DNA from 3 places in the Chryseobacterium sp. G0162 genome. Region 1 is predicted to be linked to each of the others. Evidence: riboswitches for the same ligand, from Rfam matches in the RefSeq annotation. Region 1 holds a riboswitch; each other region holds the start of a gene.

Region 1 (4,224 bases):
CGGATAATAGCTCCGATATTAAATGCTGCCTGAACAGGATCTAATTGAAACTGTGTTCCCGGAACCTTTGCACCATGAGGAACTACGGTTCCTTTCACGATTGGGCCTAAAAGTTTTGTACAGGCTGGATAGGTTAAAGCTTCCAGACCACATCCGATCGTATCCAGAAGACAATAATGAGCAGTCTTCCAGGCTAAATCGTTTTTAATTTCGTAGCTTAATACATAATCTGCAATATCTACTAATACCTGATCCGGTTGTGGTCTTTCATTTGAAATGTGTGATGACATCTTTGTTTTATAGTTTTATTATTAGGTAATTTGTTTATTTTCTGTCTTGTAGAGAAACGTATTCTTTATTTTCCGGGCCTGTATAATTGGCACTTGGGCGGATGATTTTTCCATCCTGTCTCTGTTCAATAATGTGAGCACTCCATCCTGTCACTCTGGAAATAACGAATAGTGGAGTAAACATAAGGGTTGGTACTCCCATTAAATGATAGGATACCGCAGAGAACCAATCCAGATTCGGAAACATTTTCTTTTCTTCCCACATTACGGTTTCTAACCTTTCTGCTATATTATACAACAGCATATCTCCGGCTTCTTCTGAAAGTTCTTTAGCTACTTTTTTAATCACCACGTTTCTAGGGTCTGAAATCGTGTAAACCGGATGTCCAAATCCAATAATCACCTCTTTGTTAGCAATACGCTGACGGATATCTGCTTCAGCTTCGTCCGGTGAGTTGTAACGGCTTTGGATTTCGAAGGCCACTTCGTTGGCACCTCCGTGTTTTGGCCCTCTTAGCGCACCGATGGCTCCTGTGATACATGAATAAAAATCTGACGCAGTTCCGGCAATAACACGAGCGGTGAATGTAGATGCATTAAATTCATGTTCCGCATAAAGGTTAAGCGATATTTCCATGGCTTTTACCCAGGAATCCGGAGCTTTTTTACCATGTAAAAGGTGAAGGAAATGCCCGCCAATCGTATCATCGTCTGTTTCTACATTGATTTCCTTACCATTGTGGGTGTAATGGTACCAGTATAAAAGTCCGGAACTGAATGAAGCTAATAATTTATCCGCAATATCTCGTGCTCCGGCTACATTGTGATCATCTTTTTCAGGCTGAATACTTCCAATAGCGGATACCATAGAACGCATGACATCCATAGGATGAGCCGCTGCCGGAATACTCTTTAAAATATTTCTTACAGAATGCGGAAGTCCCCGAAGGGATTTTAATTTGGCTTTATAATTTTTCAACTGAGCTCCTGTAGGCAGCTGGCCATAGATCAAAAGATAAGCTACTTCTTCAAATTCTGCTTTCTCTGCCAGATCCAGAATATCATATCCTCTGTAATGAAGATCATTTCCACTTTTCCCTACGCTGCAAAGCGCGGTATTACCTGCTGCTACTCCTGAAAGGGCTACGCTTTTCTTAGGCTTGAATGTTGGTTCGCTATTCGTTGACATTACTAATATTTTGTTTAAAAAGGTTATCTAATTTTTGTTCATAGTCATGGTATCCAATGCTTTGGTAGAGTTCTTCTCTGGTTTGCATCGTGTCTAATACATGGGCCTGAGTACCATCTTTACGAATGTGTTCATAGACATTCAATGCGGCTTTATTGGCAGCACGGAAGGCTGAAAGAGGGTAGAGGATCAATCCTACTCCTGCATTTTTCAATTCATCAACCGTGTATAGATTGATCATTCCAAACTCGGTGATATTGGCCAATACAGGGATTCCTGTAGCATCTACAAATTTTTGATAGAAGCTTAAATCGGGGACTGCTTCTGCGAAAATGAAATCAGCACCAGCTTCTTTATAAGCCGCTGCTCTTTCTAAGGTTTTTTCCAATCCTTCATTGGCAAAGGCATCTGTTCTGGCTCCGATTACGAAGTTTTCGTCGGTACGCGCGTCAGCAGCAGCCTTCAATCGGTCTACCATTTCTTCTTTGCTTACAATTTCTTTTCCTGGACGATGACCACAACGTTTTGCTCCTACCTGATCTTCAATATGCAGAGCAGCAGCTCCTGCTTTGATCAATGACTTTACCGTTCTGGCGACATTAAACGCTGATGGGCCAAAACCTGTATCTACATCTACCAATAAAGGCAAATCACAAACATTGGTAATACGCTGAATGTCTACTAATACATCTTCCAGCGTGGTGATTCCCAGATCCGGAATTCCTAAAGATCCGGCAGCAACCCCGCCTCCTGAAAGATAAATGGCATTGAAGCCAGCTTGTTTGGCCAGTAATGCATGATTGGCATTGATGGCTCCTACAATCTGAAGAGGACTTTCTTTGTGCATGGCCTCCCGGAACTGAGCACCGGGCGACTTCCAGTTTTCATTTTTAGTCATTTAATATTTATAGTTTAGTTGAAATTTGTGCGATAAGAAAGAAGAGTTGCTATGCTGCTGTTGTGCGGTAAAAAGAAAATGATCTGAAGAAATCAGATGAGCTATTAATGGGTATGGAGACTGCATTTTTTTCGAAACTCCATAGAACAAGATCTCTGTCATAGATCTGTTATTCATAGATGCATAATCGTGATTGGCTTGGTACATTTTTTAACTTTTTACATAGATTAAACCCAATAAAAAGTTCTAGATAAACTTCACGATGTTTTGTGAGAAAGAAAAATTATGGAAAGGGGACACGGATGAGGTACAGACCCACAAAATAAGCACATGCTGTTCTGCCAGTATCTATCTCAAAAAATGAAACAACTTGATAAACAATTTTATCACACAATTATCCATACCGTATCATACCTGACTATAAGCTTCAGATCGCGAAAGCATCGTCACTACGAAATAGGCAGGTCTCCTGACTTGTAACAGTTTTTATCATCCTTCCCATAGACCGGAGTATACAGTGGATATTGATTTGATAAAAACCTTTAGTTGTTACTTACAGTTGCGCGACAGTTCGTGATTTGCACACGATTCCCTTTTAATACACAGCTAAGTGTAACCAATTTCGGTTGATAAAGAAGGTGTTAAGAACTCCTTGGTGGTAAATATAGCCATTTTATAAGAACGACAAAATATTTTATGTAAACAATAATTAATTTTGGGTAATGAATTGATAATGTTTGTTTTGTGGATCTTTGTTTTTTGGTGGTATGATAAAAATCAGTCTTTTTGTAGTGTTTTTTTATTACCAAATCATTAACAAATACACCTGAATGTTAAATGAAATAAAATAAAGAATGTGTTTTTATGGGTAATTTTTATATTTGAAAATAGACCGATTAAGCCTAATAATCTAGGGTGAAAATTAGAAAATAACTACAGATTTTGAGAAAGTCATCATTGGTAAATATCGGTTGAAATCATTTAATAATTTAGTGAGTTATACCATTGGTATTCCTAAGTTTACTAGGAATTAAATTATACTTTCTTTTAAATGCTGCTGAAAAATGTCTTGGGTTCTTATATCCGATAATATCAGAGATTTCATTGATGTTTAAGTCTCCTTCAAGAAGCATTTTTTTTGCCTGTTCCATCTTTGTATCATTCCAGAAATTGAAAACGGTAGTTCCAAACAGTTCCTTAAAACCTTTTTTTAATGTAAATTCATTGGTCCCTACTTGATGAGCGAGATCTACTAATGAACAGTTTTGGTCAAGATTATTAATGATAAAATCTCTCACTGCATATATTTTCTCTTCATCTTTTTTGAGAAGAGAGGAGGAGGACTCACTTTTAAAAAGCTGTTCCAGTTGTAAAAGGAGAAGTTCTGCCACTTTTGCTTCAAGATAAATTCTTTTGAAAATACCTTTACGCTCACAATGGATGATGTCATTCAGAATCTGATACATTTCCAGACTGATCCGGTTATGATGCGGATTGATAAGGCATGAATGCTGTTTTTCAATGGCATTTCTGAATGTATTGAATACGTCTGAGTCTTCGGGAAGAAATTTTGTAAAAAAAGCAGGGGCTAAATTGATTTCCAGGATCTGCATTTCATGACCGTCAAATTCCATCTGACCGGACATCTGATGAGCATAAATAATGTTATGCTGGTAGCTGTCAAAACATACTTTATAACCAAAATTATCTGAAAGAGCAGCGCTTCTGCCTTTCAGTGAAAAGTGCATCTCAACACTGTCAAAGTCAGCTTCAAAGTATAATAATACCTTGTTTTTGAGAGAAACATTTCCAAAACCGATATGAACATTTTCAAAGCAGATTTCATG
Region 2 (4,224 bases), 320 kb from region 1:
TTTTAGCTATAGTGGATTAATAATGTTTTGGATGTTTAGATCCTTACAGAATGGCAAGACAGGAAATAAAAGTATAATTAGTTATATTGTGTAAGATATCTTTTAGCTGCAGTTTTCAGATACGAATTATTTGTAAAAGCATTTCTCTAAAGATGTTTAAATACATTTGAGTTTTGAAATCGGAACTATGATTCGTATTTTTGTTTGAAAGTTTTTTATAAAACATTTGAATCCAATATTACTATGAACATGAATATTTTGAATTATTACAGGAGTATATCCGCTTTTATGCTATTAGGTCCTTTATGTTTTGGACAATATCAATTTGAAGTTAAAGAGGCATCCAAAAATTATAATGCTATCATTCATATAGACAATTGTTTCGATGACCAATGTATGGATAAAGGAACTGTTGAGGTATTTGATAATAAAAACAGTAAAGTGCAGAGCTTTACATCAGATAATCTGGTTTTAAAACTTGGAAAAGGACAGAGGCTGGAGCGTGGAAAAGTAATAGCCCTAACAAATGAACAAAGTCCTGTGATTTTTGGTGACTTTAATTTTGACGGAACCGAAGATCTGGCGATAAGAAATGGAAATATGGGGAATTACAGTTCAGCATCTTATGATGTATATGTATTCAATAGTACCAGAATGTCGTTTGTAAAAAGTAAAGAACTTACAGAGTTGGGATCAGATAATTTTGATTTTTTTGAAACAGATCCGGTTCGTAAACGCCTTATTGCCTTTGGAAAATCCGGATGTTGTAATTTTTTTACTACAGAATATGAAGTCATTCCAAATAAAGGACTCGATAAAGTGCTTGAAAAAGAAGAAGACGAAAGCGAAGATGGCTATGTGAAAGTTATCATCAAAGAAAAAAAGAATAATAAGTGGACTACCAGAACCAAGGTATATCCATCAGATCAATATAATAGAGGAAAGTAAAATGAAAATCCAGAAAGAAATCGATTTTATCCTGGCTGTAGATGCCCTGAAAAATGTACAGAGAAGAAATTACAATGCAGATGATTCCAGAAGAGAGAATACAGCAGAACACTCCTGGCAGATCATTATTCTGGCCCAAATCCTTTATCCCTATGCTAAAAACCGTATGGATATTGATTTGTTGAGAGTGATAAGAATGCTTTCCATTCATGATCTTGTCGAAATTGAAGCGGGTGATACTTTTCTTTTCGACGAAGCTGCTATGGTAGGAAAGTTTGAAAGAGAAAAGATGTCTGCACAGAAAATTTTCGGAATTCTGGATGAGCCTTTACGTTCGGAATTCTTTAATCTATGGCTTGAGTTTGAGGAAGAGGCAACTCCGGATGCCATTTTTGCCTGTTCTATTGACAGGATTATGCCTTTTATTCTGAACTCCTATACTTCAGGAAAAAGCTGGACAGAGGCTGGGGTTACCGAAAAGCAGATCAGAAATATGCTTGAAAATGCCATTACCAGAGCTTCGGATGAAATGGGAGAGGCCTTTGAACTGTTACTGAGGAAAGGTCTGGAAACGGAAAAAGTTTTAAAATAAATAGTATGAAAAGTTTCGGGCGGCCAAAGGCCGCCCGAAACTTTTATTTATAAGATCTGGATTGGTTTCTTGAATTCATCAATTGCTACAAAAGTAAAGTCTCCCACAATTGCTTTTTCTCTTTCGTAAGAGTACATTTGTTCTGTGTAGATCTCAACACTTACTTTCATACTGGTTTTTCCAACATATGAAACTTTTCCGATCAGTTCTACAATTGTTCCGGCAGGAATTGGTTTTTTAAAATCGATTTTGTCACTGCTTACTGTTACCACTCTTTTTCTTGCGAAACGGGTCGCAGCAATAAAGGCTACTTCATCCATAAGCTGCATGGCTGTACCTCCGAAAAGAGTATCGTAATGATTGGTTGTGTTAGGGAAAACCGCTTTAAAGATTCTGGTTTCTGCAGCTTCAATTCTTTCTTCTGTAGTCATATTTCATTATTAATTAAGGCGAAATGAAATCGTATCAAAACAACAGAATAATGACAGGAACGTTGGAGGCCCCTGAAAGAATCCATCAGATCAATAAAACTTCAAATCGCGAAAGTTTCTTGTTTAAGAAATCGGCAGGTCTCCTGACTTGTAACATCTTTTATCTCCTTCCCATGCCTCGCACAGTGGATCTTTTGATAAAGATTTCAGTTACTTACAGTTGCGCGACAGTCCGTGATTTTCACACGGTTCCCTTTTAATCTGCGGTTATGCAGAACCAGTTTCTATGATGAATAAGCGTAAAACTTTTTCGGCTGCAAAATTAATGAATTTATTCCGGATTATGATAAATAATCTGGCTGATTACTCTTCCCTTCTTGATAGTCCAAAGGGTTGTATATCTGTTTTCGCCGGAACCATTGATCATGTAAAGGAAAATGTTGTCATTGTCCAGAGAGGTTACTCCAATATTGTTGAAATCCATGGTAGGCTGGAACATATTTTTGATGGCTTCTCTCACGAAAACAGAACCTCTTCCAGGTTGTTGAAGTCTGATTGATTTAATCTCCGTCATTCCTTCAGGAAGATCATTTCCAATTCCCCATGGTTTTACTTTATCAATGGTAAGAAGCTTTCCTTCGGCATCTTTTTCCTTTTTACGGTAACTGGCATTAGATGGATATATGTCAATCACCACTTTACTTCTCTGGGCAGTAGGAATTTTAGGGTCAGAATTATCTGTAAAGATCAGTGATTTTCCGTTTTTAGATTTAGAAGGTGTATAGGCGGGAAGCTGATCAACAAAGGCAATGCGCTCTTTGTTCACCATTCCTTCTTTGTCAAGGGTTTCATAGCGTACAAAAGGTTTGTCCTCGTCCTGCTTTTCAGGATATTTGATCCAGATCCATTCCGTTTCTCCGGGAGCAGGCTTTACATAAACAAAAACATCCCCTTTGCGCATGCGGATCTTATCTACAATTTTCCTGTAATTATCCTTATGCACACGAACATTGGCATAGCCTTCTTCAGCTTTTACAACACCAAAAGGAACTTTATTCTGTCCTTTGACGAAGGCTAAAGAAAAAAAACTGAAAGCAGACAGGTACAATGTCTTGTTTACTGAAATCATCTTAACAAATTTTAGATCCCCAAATATATAAATTAAATGTTTTTTGGATGGGTAAAATAAAAAGGTATTTATTGAAATTACCAATACCCTCTAAATAATTTATAAAATTCTTCATCAGGAATATGGTACTTATCATTCTCCAGTACCCATTCCAGGGATTCTTTGCTAAGGTTTAGTCTATCATAGGCTTTAGTTTTCAAATATTTTTGTTGTTCATTAGTGATACTGTATATTATTTGCCCTGTTTTATCATCTACCAATATTGTTATCTCTTTCGTCGTTCTGTCTTCTGGATGTGGATTGAGAAAGATGTACCAATAGGAATGAATATCATTAAAAGCTCTAGTGATACCTATATTAGGAAAGCCGTATGAATCTCCTATAGCCAGAAGGTCATAAAAACTCATTCTGAAATGAGAGTCATGGTCTATTTTCTTTTGTAATGTACCATCTTCAGAATAGGCATACCATATCCCTACCGGATAGCCGGAAGCTTTTACTCCATATCCAAAATGTCTTATGGTATGAATTAAGCCATTTTTATAGAAGTCAATTTGGGTCTGAATTGCGTTAGAGAATTGCTGGGTATAACCTGAATTTTCAGTTGTTCTTGTATACTTTTGTGTATCTCTTTTACCTGTCATAATAGAGCTGATTATTCCGTCCTTGAATTCATAAGAGATTAATGGAACAAGGCTGTCAGCTTTGTCTTTCAATTCTACACTATGTGTATTGGTGTCTTGATTATAGGTTGCGGTGTAAAATATCCCATTGACAGGCTGCTTTTGTTTGGCATAGGAAACCAGGGTCTCATAAGTAGGTGTAATTAGGTTTTCCTTTGAAATATCATCAATTTTTATCGTACTGAATTTTTGTGCAGGATTTGGTGTTTTCTGCTGGGCATTCATAAAAGACGAAATACTGAAAATCCCAATTAAAAATACTGAGCGATAGATCTTGTACATGTTAGAATAATGGTTTTATCTACAAATCTTGTACTAAGACTCTGACCTCTGATTTGACGAGTCATAAATAGCCTTCGGATCATTTTTAAGATAATAGGAAAAGACTCCGAAGAAAAGAAGCACGAGCAGGAACAACGCTCCACATACATAAAAGGCAGT
Region 3 (4,224 bases), 2.0 Mb from region 1:
CCATCTCTTTCAATGACAAGGAATTCATTATTGCCTAATGCTGTAATATCACAAACCGAATCGGAAGCTCCACCATCTTGTTTATATAGATATTGTTTCGTTTGCCCCGTACTGATATCGAAAGTTACGATTCTCGTTAAGGTTGTATTCGTTGCCAGCGCCTTTGAAGGAACAAACATCATCGATTGTATGGTTCCTACCAGTGTTTTTCCGTCCGGAGTCATACAAAGGCCTTCCATCCCTCTGTTCGCTCTTCTTTTAGCTAACACTGCAGGTAGTTTTCTGTTTCCTGTATTTACCCCAATCGGACTTATTCTTTCTAACTCTACTCCATCAGCGTTATAATGAACGATGTGTGGTCCGTATTCATCAGAAACCCAGAATGTCCCGTCGGGTGCTGCCACAATACTTTCACTGTCTAAACCATATTTATCCGTACCCAGAATATTTCCAGCCGCATCATAAGCCACTTCTCCCGTGCTTCCCATTCCTACAGGATTTGGAAGTCCTGTAATAGGCTGACCGGATGGGTTTTTAAGTTTAATATATTTAATGACTTCCACATTCCCTTCTGCATTAATTTTAAAATGCATTATCGTTGGTGTAAAATTGGGGGTTAAAAACTTTTTCCCACTTAGGTAATCTGTGTTCGGGCCACGGTCTGTAATGACATAAAATTCTCCTTTTCTTGTAGGATGGGCGGCTGCGCCGGATCCAAATCCGCCATTAATAACATCCACTCCGTTTATTGTTGCCATTTTTGAAAACGGAAACTCCTGAGGAAGCTTAGAATAATTAATATCCTGGTTATTTACATTGTTGTCATCATCTTTACTGCATGACCATAATGAAGCCATCATCAAAGCAGATAATAGTAGTTTTTTCATATTAACTTTTATGGCGCGAAAGTATAACTTGATTATAAACTGATCTTAAATGTAATGCTAATTGTATTTTAACAATATAACCTTGAGATGAATTCAATATAAACAATAAAAATTGAAATTTAACTTCGAAAACCCAAAATTAAAACCCAATTCATTATCAATCAATAAAACCCATTATTAAAAATACAATTCAACATCAGAAAAAACTGAACATTGCTATGTAATTCACAAAACAGACATCAAAAATTTATATGATATATTTGCACCGTTTTTAAGGTTGAACACTGTTCACAATAGGGAATCAAGTGAGAATATTATTCAAATCTTGAGCTGTACCCGCAACTGTAAGCTGTTTTTACCTATAGCTATTAATTATACCACTGGATCAACATCCGGGAAGGTTGGCTATAGGATGCGAGCCAGGAGACCTGCCTTAAATACCCATTTAATTTCAGGATGAAAAATCATCCTGTCAATAAATAAGTTTCGGGAATAAAACTTTAATTTAATTATATTATGAGAAAAATCTCTCTTTTTTTCTTACTGCTTTGTATGCAGTTTTTCTTTGCTCAATTCACTGAAAACGACATTAAGTTTTGGGTAGGAACCGGCTCCAAAAAGGCTTACTTCATTGCCGATTTCAATGACACTAATACACCTGCCTCCTATGCGTGGGGCTATCGTTTTGATGGTAATAATTTAATGGCGGAAGACATGATTAATGCGATTGCGGCGGCAGAACCTGCAATAGAGGCTGATATTCCTTCAGGGTTTTTATACAGTTTCGCATACAATAACCATACTCCAAGTACAGATGATTACTGGATTACCTGGTCTGGTCCCAATGCCGGGAATATGTCCAATCAAAATAATGGTGTAGGTTATACTGCTTTAACAGATGGATTGTGGTTTGGTATTACCTATGGTATTGATGAAATCGACACTCCACCATCAGCTCCTGTACCGGCTTACAGCTCCCAATGGTATACCTCATCTCAAATTACCAATTGGATTGGTACAGGAACTAATAAAAGTCTTGTTGTTGTAGATTTTGGAACCAATAACTCTCATGGTGAAGCCAACTCCTTCGTTTTTGGAATTCAATATAATGGCAGTATAACAGCAGCACAGGCTTTACAGCTAATTCAATCCCAAGCTTCATATTTCCATTTCACTTCTGGCAATAATCAAATTTCCAGTCTGTCATTAAATGCCTTCACGGGAAACAACTCTGGAGCAGAAAACTGGAAATTATATACAGGAAAAGATCTTTCCAGCTGGCAGAAAAAGAATGATCTTAGCCAGATACAATTGAGTAACAATAGCTGGTTGGGATTAAGCTTCGGAGAAAGAAGACCTTTCACTCCTACTGAGGCAAGTAACGCTACACTATCCGTCTCTTCTGTAAATAAAAAGGCCTTATTCAATATTTATCCTAATCCAACGAGTGATTTTATTCAGATTGAAAGTTCTGAAAAGGTGAAAGAAGTAAATATTTATTCTTCTTTAGGGCAGAAAGTAATGACTTCACAGGCAACAAAGATTAATCTTAAAGCCTTAAATACCGGAATCTATTGGGTTGAGGTTAAGACGAAAAGTGGCTCTACGGTGCATAAAATTGTGAAGAAGTAGAAAGGGCTATGGTTTGGACCACCCCGTCAAAAATTCTTTGAATTTTTGACACCCCTCCGGAGGAGGGGAATATCACGTCTTCAATTGTTATTTTCGTTATAGCAATTCGTGCATTCGTGGCAAACAAAAAAAACGCATCCAAATTGGATGCGTTTTTCAATATGATTATACAATCAATTATTTTTTTTCTGTAGATCTCTGTAAAACCTCATCTACCATTCCGAAGTTTTTAGCTTCTTCAGAAGTCATCCAGTAATCTCTATCGGAAGATTTCTCTACCCACTCATAAGTCTGTCCTGAATGAAGAGCGATAATATCATAAAGCTCCTGCTTCAATTTCAACATCTCTCTTAAGTTGATTTCCATATCAGAAGCAACTCCCTGAGCTCCTCCTGAAGGCTGGTGAATCATAACTCTTGAGTGTTTAAGTGCAGAACGTTTTCCTTTTTCTCCTGCCACCAATAATACAGCTCCCATTGAAGCAGCTATACCTGTACAGATTGTTGCTACATCCGGCTTAATGATCTGCATAGTGTCGTAAATACCTAATCCTGCATACACACTACCACCAGGAGAATTGATGTAGATTTGAATATCTTTAGAAGGATCTGCACTTTCTAAGAATAAAAGCTGAGCAGTAACGATATTCGCTACCTGATCGTCAATTCCTGTTCCCAAAAAGATAATTCTGTCCATCATCAAACGAGAGAAAACGTCCATCTGAGCAACGTTTAATCTTCTTTCTTCCATGATGTATGGAGTAAGATTCGTTGGTCCATACATTCCCATATACTGATCGGTAACCAGACCGTTGTTTCCTAAATGTTTTACAGAGAAATCTCTGAATTCTTTTTTAATGTCCATATTTATATTATGTATTATTTTAATACTATTTTCAACGTTTAAATTACAATATTTATTCCTAAAATTTTATAGGACTTTTTGTCACAGAATCCGGAACTTTTTTGTCTTTGCCCTATCTTTTTCTATTCCCATAGATTCCTTTGATCGGGGAATATTCAATGATATTACTTAATCTGATGGAAGCCTGTTTCAACAAAGTGATTTTTTTAATCAGCTCATAGTATTTTACTTCATCAGTATTGCTATATTGATCCAGTTCCTTAGCTGTTTCTGTGATCAGATAATCAATATATCTGTATTTATGCAGTAAAACATCACCCTGAATCTGATCTGCCACCTTATCCCCGTAATTAGGCGGATAAATGTTTCTTGAAGCCCAGTTTTCCAGCTCATCCAGTGGCATCAAAGCATCTACAACCTTTGTGGTAATTTCCTCGTCCATAAAAGATACAAAAAAGTTTCCACTTCTCAACTCATCTTTCTGAATTCCCTCTCTTACCTGATTGATAATGATCTCATTTTCTTTGACTAAAAATGCGTACTGCTCTTCTTCAAAATGATGAAGAATCTCTTCAATGACTGTAATCTGATACTCTTCATTATTCTCATTTCTTCTTTTCAGGACAATATCTCCAAACATCAGCATATGATCTACCAGTTTATTCTCCATAAACAGAACATCGAATAAAAAAGGATCTTCCTTTTCCTTATCCAAAGGAACAATCTCCAGCTTTGGTGCTACTTTTTCCTTCTGTTGTTGCTGAACATGATGGGTCTGATTCTGGGTAATCTGCTTCTGAACATCCAGTTCATTGAAAAGACTCTGTTCAGAGAGTCCGAA

Evidence for each region. Region 1 has a riboswitch for cobalamin ahead of EG344_RS18950 (hypothetical protein). Riboswitches for the same ligand answer to the same signal wherever they lie in the genome.
Region 2: another riboswitch for cobalamin. It lies ahead of EG344_RS17615 (acyl-CoA thioesterase); the one in region 1 lies ahead of EG344_RS18950 (hypothetical protein).
Region 3: another riboswitch for cobalamin. It lies ahead of EG344_RS04360 (T9SS type A sorting domain-containing protein); the one in region 1 lies ahead of EG344_RS18950 (hypothetical protein).

What each region holds. Positions count from the first base shown of each region.
Region 1 covers NZ_CP033922.1:4,230,178-4,234,401, forward strand. The annotation lists gene EG344_RS18935 (bifunctional 2-methylcitrate dehydratase/aconitate hydratase) at 1-290, opposite strand, end outside; gene prpC (2-methylcitrate synthase) at 325-1,479, opposite strand; gene prpB (methylisocitrate lyase) at 1,466-2,377, opposite strand; gene EG344_RS18950 (hypothetical protein) at 2,378-2,584, opposite strand; cobalamin riboswitch at 2,819-3,013, opposite strand; gene EG344_RS18955 (helix-turn-helix transcriptional regulator) at 3,367-4,224, opposite strand, start outside.
Region 2 covers NZ_CP033922.1:3,906,216-3,910,439, forward strand. The annotation lists gene EG344_RS17605 (XAC2610-related protein) at 250-948, shown strand; gene EG344_RS17610 (HD domain-containing protein) at 950-1,540, shown strand; gene EG344_RS17615 (acyl-CoA thioesterase) at 1,588-1,971, opposite strand; cobalamin riboswitch at 2,087-2,268, opposite strand; gene EG344_RS17620 (hypothetical protein) at 2,303-3,100, opposite strand; gene EG344_RS17625 (hypothetical protein) at 3,178-4,065, opposite strand; gene EG344_RS17630 (hypothetical protein) at 4,099-4,224, opposite strand, start outside.
Region 3 covers NZ_CP033922.1:947,762-951,985, forward strand. The annotation lists gene EG344_RS04355 (esterase-like activity of phytase family protein) at 1-887, opposite strand, end outside; cobalamin riboswitch at 1,145-1,338, shown strand; gene EG344_RS04360 (T9SS type A sorting domain-containing protein) at 1,404-2,519, shown strand; gene clpP (ATP-dependent Clp endopeptidase proteolytic subunit ClpP) at 2,697-3,383, opposite strand; gene dnaG (DNA primase) at 3,496-4,224, opposite strand, start outside.